One region of the Stenotrophomonas sp. C-A genome, then DNA from elsewhere that is predicted to be linked to it. Evidence: riboswitches for the same ligand, from Rfam matches in the RefSeq annotation. Region 1 holds a riboswitch; the other holds the start of a gene.
What was found. Region 1 has a riboswitch for thiamine pyrophosphate ahead of thiC (phosphomethylpyrimidine synthase ThiC). Riboswitches for the same ligand answer to the same signal wherever they lie in the genome.
Positions count from the first base shown of each region.

Region 1 (8,254 bases):
ACGCCCGATCCAGCCACGATGGTGACGGCCGATGATCGGTTGCAGCATGTCACTGACCTGGCCACGGCCGTTGCGGTTGAACTGGAACCAGGCCATTGCCAGGCCGATCAACGCATAGATGGCCCACGGGTGCAGGCCCCAATGGAAGAACACGTAGCGCATGGCAGCACGCGCAGCGTCCATGCTTTCAGGTGCCAGCCCTTCCGGTGGTTTGCTGAAATGCGAAATGGGCTCGGCGGCGCCCCAGAACACCAGGCCGATGCCCATGCCGGCGGCGAACAGCATCGACATCCAGCTGGCCCGCGAGAATTCCGGTTCGGCGTCTTCGCCACCGATGCGCAGGTTGCCGAAGCGGCCGAAGGCCAGGTACATCAGAAATACCAGGGCCAGGAACACGACCAGCAGGTAGAGCCAGCCGATGCCGCGGATGAGTTCGCCGAGGATGCTCTGCACCACGGTATTGAAGGGGCCGGGTGCAACACCGGCGAGCAGCACCAGCAGCAGAACCAGTGCAATGGAAACGCGAAACACCATGAAGGGGCTTCTCCGATCAAGGGATTGAGGGGAGCGAGCAGAGCTTGCTGCGAGGGGCCGGCGACATGCAGCACAGGCCGGGCAGGGGCCGCGAAGGCGGCGAGGAAACACCGGCCGCAGCGGCACGATGCGCGTGCACGTTACTGAATGCGATGTCACGGTTCTGTTAATACAGAAACAGCGGATCCACGCCGTGCGTGGATGGAACAGCCAGGAGCTGCGGTGCGTTCTATGGTCTAATGCGCACCAAGAAGCGGGGGTACCGCGGCCATGTGGCCACGGTTGAGACAGTCCCTTGGAACCTGATCCGGCTCATACCGGCGTAGGGAAGCTTTGCAGTGCAGCCATGCCCGGACTCCGCCCAAGGACCGTCCGGGAGCGGCAGCAGTGCGCCGCCGCTTCGTCCCTGACCTTCCTGGACGATGCCCGATGAACGCACAGCTCTCTGCCCTGCAGCAACAGGCCCAGCAACTCTCCGAATCCGTGACCCGGCCCATCCCCGGCTCGCGCAAGATCCACGTGCCCGGCTCACGTCCGGATCTGCAGGTACCGATGCGCGAGATCGCGTTGACCCGCACGCCGACGCTGTTCGGCGGCGAAGAGAACGCACCGGTCACGGTCTACGACACATCGGGCCCGTACACCGATCCGGAGGTGCGCATCGATCTGTCGGCCGGTTTGCCGGAACTGCGCCGCGGCTGGGTGGAAGAGCGCGGTGATACCGAGCAGCTCGAAGGACTGAGTTCTTCGTTCGGCCGCGATCGCGAGCAGGACCCGAAGCTCGATGCGGTGCGCTTTCCCGCGCGCAGCCTGCCACGCCGTGCGCGTGCAGGTGCCAACGTCACCCAGATGCACTACGCGCGCCGTGGCATCATCACGCCGGAGATGGAGTTCGTCGCCATCCGCGAAAACCAGCGCCTGGACGCGATCCGCGATGCCGGCCTGCTGCAGCAGCACCCGGGCGAGGCATTTGGTGCCTCGATCCAGAAGATCATCACACCGGAGTTCGTGCGCGATGAGATCGCACGCGGCCGCGCGGTGCTGCCCAACAACATCAACCACCCGGAAAGCGAGCCGATGATCATCGGCCGCAACTTCCTGACCAAGATCAACGCCAACATCGGCAACAGCGCGGTGTCCTCGGGCATTGCCGAGGAAGTGGAGAAGCTGGTGTGGGCGATCCGCTGGGGCGGCGACACAGTGATGGACCTGTCCACCGGCAAGCACATCCACGAAACCCGTGAGTGGATCATCCGCAACTCGCCGGTGGCGATCGGTACCGTGCCGATCTACCAGGCGCTGGAGAAGGTCGACGGCCGCGCCGAGGCGCTCACCTGGGAGATCTTCCGCGACACGCTGATCGAGCAGGCCGAGCAGGGCGTGGACTACTTCACCATCCATGCCGGCGTGCTGCTGCGCTATGTGCCGCTCACTGCCAAGCGCGTGACCGGCATCGTCAGCCGCGGTGGCTCGATCATGGCCAAGTGGTGCCTGGCGCACCACAAGGAGAATTTCCTCTACACGCATTTCGAAGACATCTGCGAGATCATGAAGGCCTATGACGTGACCTTCTCGCTGGGTGACGGCCTGCGCCCGGGCTGCATCGCCGATGCCAACGACGCCGCGCAGTTCGGTGAGCTGGAAACGCTGGGCGAGCTGACGAAGATCGCCTGGAAGCATGACGTGCAGACCATGATCGAAGGCCCCGGCCATGTGCCGATGCAGCTGATCAAGGAGAACATGGACAAGCAGCTGCGCGAGTGCGGCGAAGCGCCGTTCTATACGCTGGGCCCGTTGACCACCGACATCGCGCCGGGCTACGACCACATCACCAGCGCGATCGGTGCAGCAATGATCGGCTGGTTTGGTACCGCCATGCTCTGCTACGTGACGCCGAAGGAACACCTCGGCCTGCCCAACCGCCAGGACGTGCGTGACGGCATCATGGCCTATCGCATCGCCGCGCACGCGGCCGACCTGGCCAAGGGCCATCCGGGCGCGCAGGTGCGCGACAACGCGCTGAGCAAGGCGCGCTTCGAGTTCCGCTGGGAGGACCAGTTCCATCTTGGCCTGGATCCAGAGAAGGCCAAGGAATTCCATGACGAGACGCTGCCGAAGGATGCGCACAAGCTGGCGCACTTCTGCTCGATGTGCGGTCCGCACTTCTGTTCGATGAAGATCACCCAGGACGTGCGCGATTACGCCGAGGCCGGCATGAAGGAGAAGTCGGCGGAGTTCCGCGCGGCCGGTGCCGAGGTCTACCGCCAGGGGTGATGCGGAAGCGGGGGTGCCGGCCAGCGGCCGGCACTACCGCTCATCACGCCGCTCCCGGCTATCCTCGGCTCATCACCCTGGGGAAAGGACGCCATGCCCGTTGCCATCACCACCCGCTGGCTGGCCATTGCCCGCCGTCATCCTTCGGCCTGGCTGCTGGGGGCCCAGTTGATCGCCGTGCTGCTGTATCCCGCGCTTGATGACACCGCCGGTGGCCGTGCGGCGCTGGGCATGTTCGGCATGGCGGTACTCGGCCTGGCGCTGTGGGTGGTCCAGCGCAGCCCGCTGGGCACCTGGCTGGCGCTGCTGCTGGCCATTCCTTCGGTGGTGTTCTCGCTGGCCGGTGCATTGCTGGATCGCAGTGCGCTGCTGACCACCGCGCAGCTGCTGGAAAGCCTGCTGTACTTCTATACGGCCGGTGCACTCATCGCCTACATGCTCCAGGACCATAAAGTCACCCGCGATGAACTGTTCGCGGCAGGTGCGACATTCACCTTGCTGGCCTGGGCCTTCGCGTTTGCTTTCGCCGTGTGCCAGCAGTGGTATCCGGGCAGTTTCCAGGGCACCGGTGGTGGTGCGCAGCGCACCTGGATGGAACTGCTTTATCTGAGCTTCAGTTTGCTCTCGGGTGTCGGCTTGAGCGACGTCGTGCCGCTGCATCCGCAGGCGCGTGCATTGGTCATGCTGGAGCAGTTTTCAGGCGTGATGTACGTGGCTTTGGTGGTTTCGCGACTGGTCGGATTGACCATGCTGCGGCGCATGTGAAAATGAACGCCAGATAAAAATTTCGCGCCCCGCAGGGCGCGAATGGTGCAGCAAATTATGTGAATGCGTCGGCGAGAGAGAGCCTGGATGTCGACCACGCGATAGGCGAGGTAACCCGCATAGGCTAGTATTCGCCCGCTTCATTGTTTTTGCGGTATGCGCCGATGCTTTGTGCGGAGTCTGGCTTTTTGCTGTTCCCAGGACGGGAGGGTATCGAAGGCAAACGCTGCCCCGGACCTGTCTCTACTGTGTAGCGGAAAATGAACAGCAGTGAAAACCAGCCCCCCGGATTCGATCGGATCCGGATCGGAGAGTGCACTGTCACTCTGTCCTCGCGAGAAGTCGAGGTCGTCGGTGCGCGTCGCCCGCGTCGGCTGACGCCGAAGGCGCTGGGCGTGCTGCGTGTACTGCTGCGCCAGCCCGGGCGCGTTGTCACCCGCGATGAACTGTTCGCGGAAGTCTGGCCGGACACGCTGCCGACCAATGATGTGCTTACCCAGGCCGTCACCCAGCTGCGCAAGGCGTTCAGCAACGACGACGACAACGGCCAGGCCTATATCGAGACCATCGCCAAGACCGGCTATCGCCTGCTGGTGCCGGTGCAGGTACTGGACGATGTCGAGCCGGCGCCGTCCGCAGGAGCCGATGACGAAATCGCGGACCTGCAACCGGTGATGGTCATCGCCGAGGAGAAGCCGGCACACGTGCAGGCGTCGCGCCGCCGCTGGCGCCACGTCCGCCGGCGCGTGCTGCTGGTGCTGGGCGTGCTGATGCTGGCCACGGTGGTGGTGCTGGCCGCGCTGCTGCTGCGGCGGGCACCGGCCAGCAGTTCAGCGGTGGATGCGGCCGTGGAGAACGGCACGCGCGTGATCGGCAGCCCGCAGCGCCCCTATCGGTTGATCACCGCAACCAGCGGTTTTGAAACCTATCCCACGCTTTCACCCGATGGTTCGTTGGTGGCCTATGAAGGCGCCAACGAAGACGGGCAAGGGGGTGGGGCGATCAAGGTGCAGACCTCCGGCAACGCGCCAGCGCGGCAGCTGCTGGCTCCGCCGGCCGGCTCGGTTGACCGCTTCCCGAGCTGGTCGCCGGATGGACGCGAGATTGCCTTCGCGCGGTTCAGCAACAACGGCGGCTGCCAGGTGCTGATCGCCAGCGCGACCGGTGGTGCCCTGCGCCAGGCCACGCGGTGCGATGGCACCGAGCTGCTCAGTTTCGACTGGACGCCGGACGGCCGTGGCCTGGTGTTCGGCAGCATGGTGGGGCGCTATGCCCATCGGGGCATCCGCAGGCTCGATCTGGCCAGTGGCCAATGGGAGGCGCTGGACTACGGTGTTGCCGAGGATGACTTCGACTATGCGCCGCGCTACTCGCCTGATGGCAAGTGGCTGGTGTTCGTGCGCAATCCGCAGCTGGGCGACCTGTGGCGCATGCCGGCAGCGGGTGGCACGCCCGAACAGCTGACCAGCGAGGCCGCTGAACTGCGTGGCTGGGCCTGGTTGCGTGATGGCCGGACGATCGTGTTTGGACGCCGTGTCGACAGTGAAGTGCGCCTGTATTACCTGGACGTCGAGAGCCGCACGCTGCGCGATGCCGGGCTCGACGACGCACAGTGGCCGGCCACTGCACGCCGCGCGGGCATGCTGGCCTTCGTCCACCGGCGCGCGCAGTTCGGCATCTTCAAGGTGCCGATGGAGGGCGGCTCGCCGCCGCAGCGCTTGTTTGCATCCAGTGGCCGGGACGGGCAGCCGATGGCGGCGCCGGATGGACGCCAACTGGTGTTCACGTCCGATCGTTCAGGCAGCTTCGCGCTGTGGTGGGCGGACATGGAGCGCCCCGATTCGCTGCGGCCGATCGAAGGCTTGCGGCCCGAGGCACGTCAGGCACCGGACTGGTCGGCCGACAGCCGGCGATTGCTGGTGGTGGGGCGCGACGAGCACGGACGCACAGTGGTCTATGAGATCGCCCCACGTGACGAACGCGTCCAGCCGTTGCCTGTCCCGTCGGAGCAGCCGCTGCAGGCACTGTACGGGGCAAGCCCGGACCAGCTGCTGGTGGTCGAGCGCGATGACCAGCAACAGACCCGGCTGAGCCTGTTTGATCGAAGCGTGCAGCCCTGGCGCCGCCTGGCCAGCATCGACGGTGTTTCGCAGGCGCGGTTCGATCGCAGCAGCGGGCGTGTGCTGTTCACCCGCCTGGCCGCAGGAGGCCTGTGGTCGGTGGATGCGGCGTTGGCACCGGCAAGTGTGCAGCAGATCAGCGATGACCGGCCCAGCCGGTGGCGGTACCGGGCCTGGACCGTGGCCGGCAACAACGCGATCGGCTACCTCGGTACGTCCACCCGTTGTGGCACGACACTGGTGCTGATCCAGGCCGGGCGCGAGGAACCGGAACGCTGCCTGGATGCGGAACGCCTCAGTGCCGGCAACGGGCTGAGTGCCGGCGCCGATGGGCACACGCTGTTCGTGGCAATGGCGGTCAGCGACGGTGCCGACATCGGCGTGATGCGCTTGCCCGAGCGCTCACCGACGCTGCTTCCGGCGTTCTCCAAGTTGTTGTTGTTCAACGGAAATGGGCCTTCGTAATTTCTTCGTGGCGACCTCGCCGCGAATTCGTGGCGATCTCGTCTGACTTTCCTGACGTGGTGCCGCCTGATTTGGCAAAACGGAGGCCTGTACTAGGCAAACCGTGGTGCCCCCCATGCGTCAACTCTCGCTGGCCGATCGCGGCCAAACCGTCTCTCTGGACCGGTCGCTCGACGATGCTGCGCCGACCTGCCTGGGCGTGGCCCGGCTCGGTAGCCTGCAGACCGCAGGCAGCAGCTTCACTGTGTGGATGCAGGTGCGCGGCAGCTCCTGGGTGGAAGCCAAGGAAGGACGCTTCCGCTTGCGCCAGGGCGAGTGGATCGCCTTCGAGAAAGAGTCGCGGCCGCTGGTGCAGGCAGGCCGCAACGGCTTGTGCGTTGGCCTGAACCTGACTGTCGAAGCGCTGCGCGTGCTGGCCGAGATGGCCGACTGCGGCCTGTACGCCGGGCGTGGCCGCATGAGCCGTGGCGATGCCCGCGTTGCGTTGCGCCTGTGGCGCGATGCGCTGGCCAGTGGCCAGCCGGCACAGGCACTGCGCCCGCTGCTGCTGCATCTGGCGGGCCTGCAGCGTGGGCTGGCCGACAACGTGCAGCGTTGCCCGGGTCGCTCGCGCAGCCGCAAGCGCCAGGTATTCGGCCGCATGCAGCGCGCCCGCCTGTACCTGGAAGGCAACAGCCACCGCGTGGTGCGCATCGGTGAACTGGCCGAGCTGACCAACTTCTCCAGCTGGTATCTCTCCAAGACTTTCCAGAGCCTGTACGAGGAAAGCCCGCAGTCGCTTTCAGCACGTTTGCGCCTGGAACGGGCGGCCGACCTGCTGCGTGACACCGACATGATGGTTGGCGAGGTCGCTGCGGCCAGTGGCTTCGACAACTGCTGCAGCTTCGCGCGTGCGTTCCGCGCCCGCTACGGCCAGTCCGCATCGCGCTTCAGGGAAAACGGCGGCTTGCTGCCGCCACAATCTGCAAAGTCTCCGGTTGGCTCGCGCAAATACAGCGCTGCAACGCAATCGTAACGTGCTGGGGTGTTTTAACACGCTGCTAACACGTACCTTGGAGAGATAGATGAACGTTCGTAATCCCGCAGTGCGGCTGGGCCTTCTGCCGGCTGGCATTGCGTTGGCGCTGACGCCCGCCTTTGCTTCTGCGCAGGAAGCAAAGGATGCGACCACCCTGGATCGCATCGAAATCACGGGCTCGCGCATCCGCGGCGCCTCGATGGAGACCCAGCAGCCGGTCCTCACGCTGAGCCGTGAGAACCTGGAAAAGCAGGGCTACACCACCGTCGCCGATGTCCTGCAGAACCTGACCTCGGCAGGTTCGCCGGCCATTTCCCGCGCGGACTCGCTGTCCTCCGGCGAAAACGTTGGCGGCTACTACGTCGACCTGCGCAACCTTGGCGCGCAGCGCACCCTGGTGCTGATGAACGGCAAGCGCCTGGGCGCGACCACTGCCGGCTACCAGGATCTGAGCCAGATTCCGATGGCCGCCGTCGAGCGCATCGAAGTGCTGAAGGATGGCGCCTCCGCCATCTACGGTTCGGACGCCATCGCTGGCGTAGTCAATGTGATCACCCGCAAGCGCTTCGACGGTGCTGAAGCCAGCGTCTACGTTGGCCAGTACGGCCGCGGCGACGGCGACACCAACACCTACTCGTTCACCCTCGGCTCTGAAGGCGAGCGTGGCGGCGTGACCCTGTCGGCCGAGTACTCCAAGCAGGATCCGGTGTGGGCGAAGGATCGTTGGTTCAGCCGCGACGGCGGCCTGGGCCCGAATTCGACCTCTGCCGACTGGAGCCCGCTGAGCCAGAACAGCACCTGGTGCGACCCGCGCGTGTGGGGCGACTGCAAGCCGCGCGCTGCAGGCCAGCCGCAGCCGGAGTGGAAGACCCTGAATCCGGGCGGTGACCCGAAGAATGCGGCCGACTACCACCTGCTGACTCCGGCCGAGTACTCCAACGCCAACCAGCAGATGATGGTGCAGACCGGCATCGAGCGTAAGTCCGTGTATGTCAACGGCAGCTACGATCTGGCTGACTCGATCACCTTCAATGCTGACGTGCTGTACAACCAGCGCACCACCGACCAGCAGATCGCG
Region 1 covers NZ_CM132916.1:3,852,015-3,860,268, reverse strand. Annotated here, with positions in the region: gene ACW5IY_RS17985 (BCCT family transporter) at 1-534, opposite strand, end outside; TPP riboswitch at 780-881, shown strand; gene thiC (phosphomethylpyrimidine synthase ThiC) at 964-2,808, shown strand; gene ACW5IY_RS17975 (ion channel) at 2,902-3,573, shown strand; gene ACW5IY_RS17970 (winged helix-turn-helix domain-containing protein) at 3,834-6,158, shown strand; gene ACW5IY_RS17965 (helix-turn-helix transcriptional regulator) at 6,274-7,173, shown strand; gene ACW5IY_RS17960 (TonB-dependent receptor) at 7,223-8,254, shown strand, end outside.

Region 2 (8,254 bases), 1.1 Mb from region 1:
CCAGTAGATCCACGCCATGCGTGGATGGTGCGCACGTTGCCCGCAGCAGCCACGCATGGCGTGGCTCTACTGTGCCGCCATCTGCCTGTCATCTGTGGCGCTGACCATGGTCCGCTGGATGGAAGCGCAGGAGACGGGCGATGACCATGGCAGGGAACAGGAGCGGCGCACGCCGCTGGTGGCGGCCGCTGGCCGCGTTGTTCGGTGCGCTGGCACTGGGGAGCGCCGCGGTGTCTGCGCAGGAAGCTCCTGCACACTGGATGGCCTATGCCGCCGCCGTGGGGGGCCAGCTGCAGCAGCGCCTGCAGCAGGAGCAGGACCCGCAGGCGCAGCGCGTGCTGGAATGGCTGCAGGCACATCCGGACGCACCGACGCCGCTGCCGGTGAGCGTGTGGATCGCGGCGGATGGTCGCATCTCGAAGCTGGAATTCGACAGCCTGGGTGACGCCCAGGTCGACGTCGACCTGCGCGCGACGCTGCAGGCCGCGCCGTTGCAGGCAGCCCCGCCGGCGGACATGCGCCAGCCGCTGCGGCTGGGCCTGGTGCTAACCCAGTAGATCCACGCCATGTGTGGATGTGCCTGGTAGATGCCGACCTTGGTCGGCACGCACGCCAACCAAGGTTGGCGACTACCGGTGGCCCCCAGCCACGCATGGCGTGGCTCTACTGCGTTGCCACCTGTGGTTCACGCGCGGCCGCGCTCCATGCGCGCAGGCCGAACACGGCCAGGCCGAGGAAGAACACGTACAGCGCGGCGGTCACGTGTAGTGACTTGAACAGATACGTGCCCACGTAGACCACGTCCACCGCAATCCACACCCACCAGCACGCCACATGCCGCCGCGCCTGCCACCACTGCCCGACCAGGCTCAGGCCGGTCAGCAGCGCGTCCAACCACGGCAACGCGGCATCGGTGAAGGTGTGCATGGCTGCACCCAGCGCCACGCCACCGCACAGGCCGATGGCCAGGTCGCGCAACAGCTTGCCGCGCGCCAGCGGCACGATGCGGATGCTGCCCTCATCGGCGGCGTGCTGGCGCCAGTTGAGCCAGCCATAGATCAGGAAACCGCCGAAGGCAACCTGCAGCAGGGTGTCCGAATACAGCTTGGCCTCGGCGAACACCAGCCCGTACAGCGTCACCGACAGCAGGCCCACCGGCCACGCCGCCAGCCGGCGCCGGGCCATCAGCCAGACGCCGAGGATGCTGCACAGCGCGGCGGTCCACTCGAGCATCACGCCGCTCACAGCGCGAACGTCACCGACAGGCGGGCCTGTCGCGGTGCGCCGGGGAACAGGTAGTAGTCACCACCGCTGCTGCCGGTATCGCGCCAGTAGAAGCGGTTGAACACGTTGTCCACCGACAGGTTCCAGGTCACTGCACGTTCGTGCAGGCGATGCTGGAAACGCAGGCCGGCGTCGAATACCGAATAGTCGGGGGCGCGCACGCCGCCGTCGGCACGGGCCACGTTGGCACCGGCATAGCGCCAGCCACCGGTCACGTCCAGGCCCGGCACGAACGGCAGCGCGTAGGCCACGTGCACGCTGGCGCGCACCTTCGGCACGTTCACCAGCTGATGACCTTCATAGGCCGGGGTACCGGTGTCGCGCGCGCGCGCCTGCAGCACGCTGGCACTGGCCACGATCTGCAATGTATCGGTCAGCCGGCCGTTGGCGGTCAGCTCCAGGCCGGTGTGGGTCTGGGTGCCTTCCTCGACGAAGGTGTAGCCCACGTCGCTGTTGTCCGGCTTGGCGTACTGGTACGGCTGCGAAATGCGGAACACGGCCGCACCGAGGGTCAGCGCCTCGACCGGCACGTACTTCACGCCCACTTCCAGCTGCCGCGACTGCACCGACGGCAGGAAGGTGTCGGCGTTGCTGGTCCAGAACGGCGCTTCCTGGCCCAGCGATATGCCGCGCACGTAGCTGGCGTAGGCGTTGAGCTGGTCGGTGGCCTTCCACACCACTGCGGTCTGCGGCAGGAAGCGCGACAGGCGGCTGTGCCGCTGCGGGACGCCACGCTTGTCGTAGGCACGCTCGTCCAGGCGCACGAAGCGACCACCGGCCAGCCATTGCCAGTCATCGCCGAAGCTGATCCGGTCCAGCGCGAAGAACGCGGTCTGGCGGCTGTCCAGGCGACGTGCGGACGGGCCCGGCATCTTCGGCGACGGTGCGAACACCGGCACCTGCGCATCGTGGATGTTGGTGGTGCCAACGTATTCGTTGACGCTCGGGCGCTTGTCCACGGTGCGGCGGAAGTAGTCGGCACCGATGGTCAGCTCATGGCCGACGCTGCCGGTCTCGAAACGGCCGCGCAGCTCGGCACGGGCCTGCTGGTTGCGGCGGGTGTCGTCCGGGCTGCGGTAGTCGTAGATGTCGTAGTCGCCGTTGGGTGCGAAGTAGTTGCCTGGCACACTGCCATCGGCGCATTGCACGGCGTAGTAGCAGCCGTAGGCGAAGGCGACGTTGTCGTCGATCACCGAGCGGCTGTGGCCGACCGAGACGCGCGACTGCCAGGCGTCGTTGAAATCGTAGGTGTGCAGGGCGGTGATGTTGGTGCTGGCGATATCCACCGGACGCTGCCACGGCTGGTAGCCGAGCAGATGCTCGCGGTCGACGCCGCGCGGCAGGTCGCGTGCGCCCAGCAGCTGGTAGCCGGACACCGAACGCTGCGAGCTGGTCTGGTAGTTGGCATCCACTTCCAGCTTGCCGCGTTCGCCGATCAGCCAGTCGGCGGCCAGCGAGTAGAAGTTGCGGCGGCCATCGGCGTGCTCGACATAGGAATTGCTGGAATCCCATGCGGCATTCAGGCGCAGGCCGAAACGCGGGGTGATCCAGTGGCCGACATCGACGGCGACGTAGCGCGAGCCTTCCGAGTCGGTACCGAGCGTGGCGGTGCGCACTTCGGCCGGGCGCTTGCCGATGTAGTTGATGATGCCGCCGGGCGCCATCACGCCTGCGGCCAGACCGGCTTCACCCTTGAGGATCTCAACCGACTGCACGTTCTCCAGCGCCAGGCGCTGTTCGCCGGCGATGGACAGGCCGTTGAAGCGATAGCCGGTGGCGGCGTCCAGGGCGAAGCCACGGATCGCGATGTTCTGGTAGTAGCCCACCGGCGCATACGCATCACCCAGCGAGGCATCGTTGCTGGCCAGCTCGGACAGCGAACGCACCTGGCGGCGATCGAGGTAATCGCGCTCGAGCACGTTCACCGAGGCCGGCGTGTCCTTCCAGCTGCCGCCACCGAAGGCGTTCACGCGCGAGGTATCGGCCTTCGGTTTGCCGGCCTGCACGCGCACCGCTGCCAGTTCGGTCGGCGAGCGCTCGGCGCCGGTGGCAGCCGCATCGGGGGACGCTTCGGCCTCGCTGGCGTGCAGCGGCAGCGCGGCGCAGAGGGCGAGGGAGAGCAGGGTGGGGCGCAGGCAGCGGTTCATTCGATTCGTCTTCGGACAACAAGGGAGACGAAGCGACGGCGCGCAGGTGCACCGGCCCATGATGGGGGTGTGGCTGCGGCTCAAAGCTCCCTACGCCGGTGCAAACCGGATCAGGTTCCAAGGGACTCTCTCAGCCTGGCAGATCCAGGCACCCCCGCTTCAGGTGACCATTTCACTACAAATGGTACGGATTTGCGAGCCGGCGCCCTTCAGGCTGCCGCGTGCAGGGCCTGCAGCAGTGCCTGTCCCGGCGCGCTGTGGAACCACGCCGGGTGCCCCAGCATGAAGGGCTGCCACGCCACGTCGGCATTCGCGGTCGAGCCGGTGACACCTTCGAAGTACTCCACTTCGGACAGTGCGAAGTCGAAATGGACCATCGGCAGCAGGTCGGCCAGCAGGTGCACGCGTGCCGCCGACAGCGGCAGTACCTGGCGGTAGCCGTCGAGCAGGGCCAGCGCGGTATCGATGCGCACCGCCTCCATGCCGCGCTCCAGCTCCAGCCACGCCACCGCGTTGCGCTCGATCGCGGTGGCGAGGTCGAACAGTGCGCTGGTGGGCGAGGCCAGGCCGAAATCCAGCACGGTACTGATCTGCCCATCGCGCCACAGCAGGTTGGAAACATGCCAGTCGTTGTGGGCCCACAGCCGCGGCTCGTCGCGCAGGCGCTTGGCCAGGCCGGCATGCCACGGCAACACGTCACGCTGCAGCTGCGCTTCCCACGGAATGCGCGCGAGATAGCGGGCCAGCCCGGGGCGCTCGTGCAGCCCTGCCTTGATGGCCGCGATCGGATCGTCGGCGCGGATCAGATCGTCGCGCGCGACCAGCACATGGGTGCTGCGCTGCGCCGAGTGATAGCTGGCCGCAGCGCGGTGCAGCTGCGCGAGTGCGCGCCCGGCTTCGCGGGCCTGTGCGACATCGGTCAGCAGCGACCACGACACGGCGTCGCGGTACAGGTCCTCACCGACGCCAACCGCATGCAGCTCGAAGGTCCATTCGCCATGCTCGACGGCGCTGTGGCCATCGGTGGCCGGCAGCACCTGTACCACCGGCACGCCGGCGGCGGCGAGATGGGCGATGAAGTGGTGTTCTTCTTCCAGGCAGGCCGCACTGCGCACGTTGTGGTGGTGGCGCTTGATGAACACCGCGCCGTCCACACCGTCGACGATCGCGGCGGCCGACAGCGGTCGGGGGCTGTGCCAGCGCGGTTGGCTGTGCTCGCCCAGCTGCGGGTAACGCCGGCGCAGCCACGCGATGTCCGCCGCGCTGATCGGTGGCCAGTCGGCAGCGACCTCGTCGTTGTTGAGGCCCTGCACGCGGTGGGAAGAAGAAGTCATGCCGCAGCCCCGGTGGGGAAAGTCACATCCAAGGCTGCGCATTCAACGCCATGCACGCGGCCAACGCAAACGGGCGGGTCATCGACCCGCCCGTCCGTGCATCGGCATGGGAGATGCCGCGCTGCTTACCAGCCGCGATGGCGACCGCGGTCGTGGTAGTAGCGGTTGTCGTAGTAGCGCTCGCGCTGCCAGCGACGGTCGTCACCGCGGTCGTAGTAGCCGCTGCGGTAGTAGCCACGGTCGTAACGGCGATCGTAGCGGTCGTCGTAACGACGATTATCGTAGTAACGGCGGTCGCGGCGGTCGGAGGTGGTCAGGTTGCCGATCGCCCCGCCGGCCACGGCGCCGCCCACGGTGGCCGCAGGATCGCCGTTGGAGAGCAGGTTGCCGGCCACGCCACCGACCGCGGCGCCGACCAGGGTGCGCTTGTCCTTCCTCGACATCGCGCTGGCATCGCTGACCACGGCCACACCGGCCACCAGTGCCAGAGCCATCGCCAGACCACGGAAGCTGAGTGCGGAAGTACTGAGCATGTTCGTTCTCCTGTGAGGTGCATGCCACGCTGGGCAGGGAGGGCGTGGGGCGCCCCGGCTGCCGTGGTGTCCACGCTGGCGTTCCAACATTGCCGGAACATTGCCTGGTCCACCGTGCGGCTTGCGCATTCATCTAGCGGCAGGCGGCATGAAGCAAGGCTGAAAGCGGCCTCGGCCGCTCAGCTGGCAGAAAGGGAAAAGGCCACGCGGACGTGGCCCTCCCTTCTCTCCCAAGGCGCTGCGGGCTTAGACGCCCATCGCCTTCTGTGCCTGCCGGGCCTGCTCCTGCTGGGCATCCTGCTGCTGGTGCAGCACGTTCGGCGCGCCCTGCACGGCACCGCTGCTGAGTGCCAGGCTCTGCTCGCTGGCGGCACGGGTATCCACCGCCACGCGGCTGGCGGCGGGGTCACCGATCGTGCCCTGCACGGCAAACAGGCGCTCACCGTTCGGGCTCGGCACCACCGTGTCGATGCGCTGCAGGCCGGCGGCATGCGCCTCCTTGGTCAGGGCCGCAGCGGCGCTTTCCAGCGCGTGGCGATCCTTGAAGGTGCCTGCCGGCATCAGTTCCAGACCCTTGCTGGCCTGGATGAACAATGGATTGCGCGGGTGCCGCTCGTCGTTCAGCAACGGCCGTTCGCGGGCTTCCTTGATGGCCTCCAGCGTCTTCACCCCGACAATGCCGTCGGCCACCAGCCCGTTGTCCTTCTGCAGCTGGCGCACCGCCGCGTCGGTGTTGCGCCCGAAGCGGCCATCCTCGACCAGCGGCTTGCCGTCGGCACCGACGTAGCCGAGGTGGCCCAGCTGCTCCTGCACCTTGCGCACGCCCTCGCTGTGCGCGCCCTGCTTGTACAGTTCGGCGTGCGGGGTGGCAGCGGCCTTGTGCTCGGCGGCAGGCTTGCCCTGGGGCTGCTCATGCGACTGGGTGCGGTTTTCCAGCAGGTCGCGCGCCTTGGACAGCGGATCGGTGGCGTACAGCTTCCAGTTCGGGTGCTCCTTCACCTGCTTGAGGTAGTCCTCGACCGGCATGGTGTGCACGCCCTTGCTGCCGGTGGACTGGCTGATCAGCAGCTTGTCGGTGTTGGGGTCGCGCACCACCATCACGATGTGGTCGATGCCGTTCCAGTGCTCATGGCGGGTCTTGGCCGTATCCAGGCCGATGATCATGCCTTCCTTCAGCGCATCGGGCTTCAGGATCGCGTCGCGGTCCAGCAGCACGCCGGACTGGTCAAACGCCTTGCGCACGATGCCACCGGAACCCAGGTTGCCCAGGTCGATGCGATCGGCCTTGCTGAACACCGCATGCCCGGCCTTCTGGTTGATCTCGTCCATGGTCCGGTTCTGCAGCGTGCCGACCCAACCGGAACAGTCGATGTAACCCTGCTCCACGTTCTTGCCGGTCTTGCCCGGCACGTACAGCGCGTGACCCGGGATGTTGATGGCGTACTTGACGTGGTCGTACTTCAGGCCTGCGTCGTAGGCGGCCTGCAGTTCGATGCCCGGCTTCGGCGCGGCAGCAGCCGTTGCGGTCGCCGCCAGCGTGGCAGCACCGGCCGCCACGGCGGCGCTGGCCGCTGCCGGGGTCTGGGTCTGGCCCGACGCTATCGTCTGCGGCGCGATGTTCTTTTCCGGAATGCTGATCGCCGCGTACTTGTGGATGTAGTAGCTGGAGAACGTCCGCGCCAGGTCGCCATCGTTCATGCCGCGCATCTCGGCCAGGGTGTGGCCGGTCAGCGCCTTCGCGTCGGAACCGATCTGGTTCAGCACGTTGCGGCGCATGTTGATCTCTTCGCCGTGGCTGTTGCGCACCACGCCGAAGGTGCCGGTGGCAATGGCGGTCTGCACCGAGCCATAGCCGGCGCTGCCCTGCTGGTGGGCCAGGTACAGGTCCAATCCGGTGGGCGTGTTGCCCCCGGACAGATACGGGTTGCCGGTGCGCTCGTTGCGGCGCGCCATCGAGTCCAGGTTGTCCTGGTACATCTGCGCGGCCGCTTCGGTGTTGCGGGTGGGGTCGAACTCGTGGCCGGTCAGGTGGTACTGGCGCGCGGAGCCGGGCACGAACTGGAACAGGCCCTTGGCACCCGACGAGGTGTTGTGGGCACGCTCGTTGAAGCTGCCACCGGTCTCGATGTGCGCGAAGCGCATGAAGTCATCGACCGGGATGCCCTTGTGCCGGGCAACCTGCTCGACGATGTCCAGGACTTCCTTTCTGCTGTAGTCATGCTGTGCCATGACGTTTTCCTCGGGGTTGATGGAGCGGCGCATGCCGCGAATCGCCAACCGGACTCATCCGTGAGTCAAGAACATGTCGGTCAACAGGGAACCCGCGCGTGGCGGGTGCTATCAGGGCGCGACGTACTGCTGGGTCGCGCTGTCGAAGGTGTAGTGCACGGCGTCGCTGGCACCCAGTGCGCGGGTCTTGCCGGGGCCTTCGATGGTGGTGCCCTTGAAGGTCACGGTCAGGCGCGGCAGGCCGTTGCCGTCGGCAGCGAAGGCCAGTTCGCCGTCGCTGCCGGTGCAGGGCATTACGTTGCCTTCGTCGCAGGCGGCACTGTTGTCCTCACCGGTGCGCACCGAGCCGACATAGCGCCAGACCTTGCTGTCCACGTCGTCTTCGCTGCGCTTGGGGTTGAACAGCAGCAGCGCATAGCCGGTGCTGCTGATGCCGCGGTCGAAGCTGCGGGTCGGCACCGCCAGCAGCAGGCGGCCGTCGGCGGTGCGATGCTCAAGCGGCTTGCGCCGGGTATCGACATCGTCGGCCTTGTCGTACGCGCCCAGTGCGCCGATGGTCCATTCCTGGCCACGGAACTTCCATGGCTTCCTGGCGTCGGTGCCGGCCAGCACGAAGGTGGCCTCGGCGAGGTTGGCGCGGTCATCCGGACCGGCCGGCGTCTGCTCGCCCGGCTTGCCGTAGTGCTCGCGGGTATCCCAGGAGAAACCCGTGTAGTACGTGGTGCCA
Region 2 covers NZ_CM132916.1:157,635-165,888, forward strand. Annotated here, with positions in the region: gene ACW5IY_RS00725 (hypothetical protein) at 141-557, shown strand; gene pnuC (nicotinamide riboside transporter PnuC) at 664-1,233, opposite strand; gene ACW5IY_RS00735 (TonB-dependent siderophore receptor) at 1,242-3,431, opposite strand; TPP riboswitch at 3,502-3,597, opposite strand; gene ACW5IY_RS00740 (phosphotransferase) at 3,641-4,765, opposite strand; gene ACW5IY_RS00745 (glycine zipper 2TM domain-containing protein) at 4,891-5,298, opposite strand; gene ACW5IY_RS00750 (peptidoglycan-binding protein) at 5,545-7,527, opposite strand; gene ACW5IY_RS00755 (hypothetical protein) at 7,639-8,254, opposite strand, start outside.
Region 2: another riboswitch for thiamine pyrophosphate. It lies ahead of ACW5IY_RS00735 (TonB-dependent siderophore receptor); the one in region 1 lies ahead of thiC (phosphomethylpyrimidine synthase ThiC).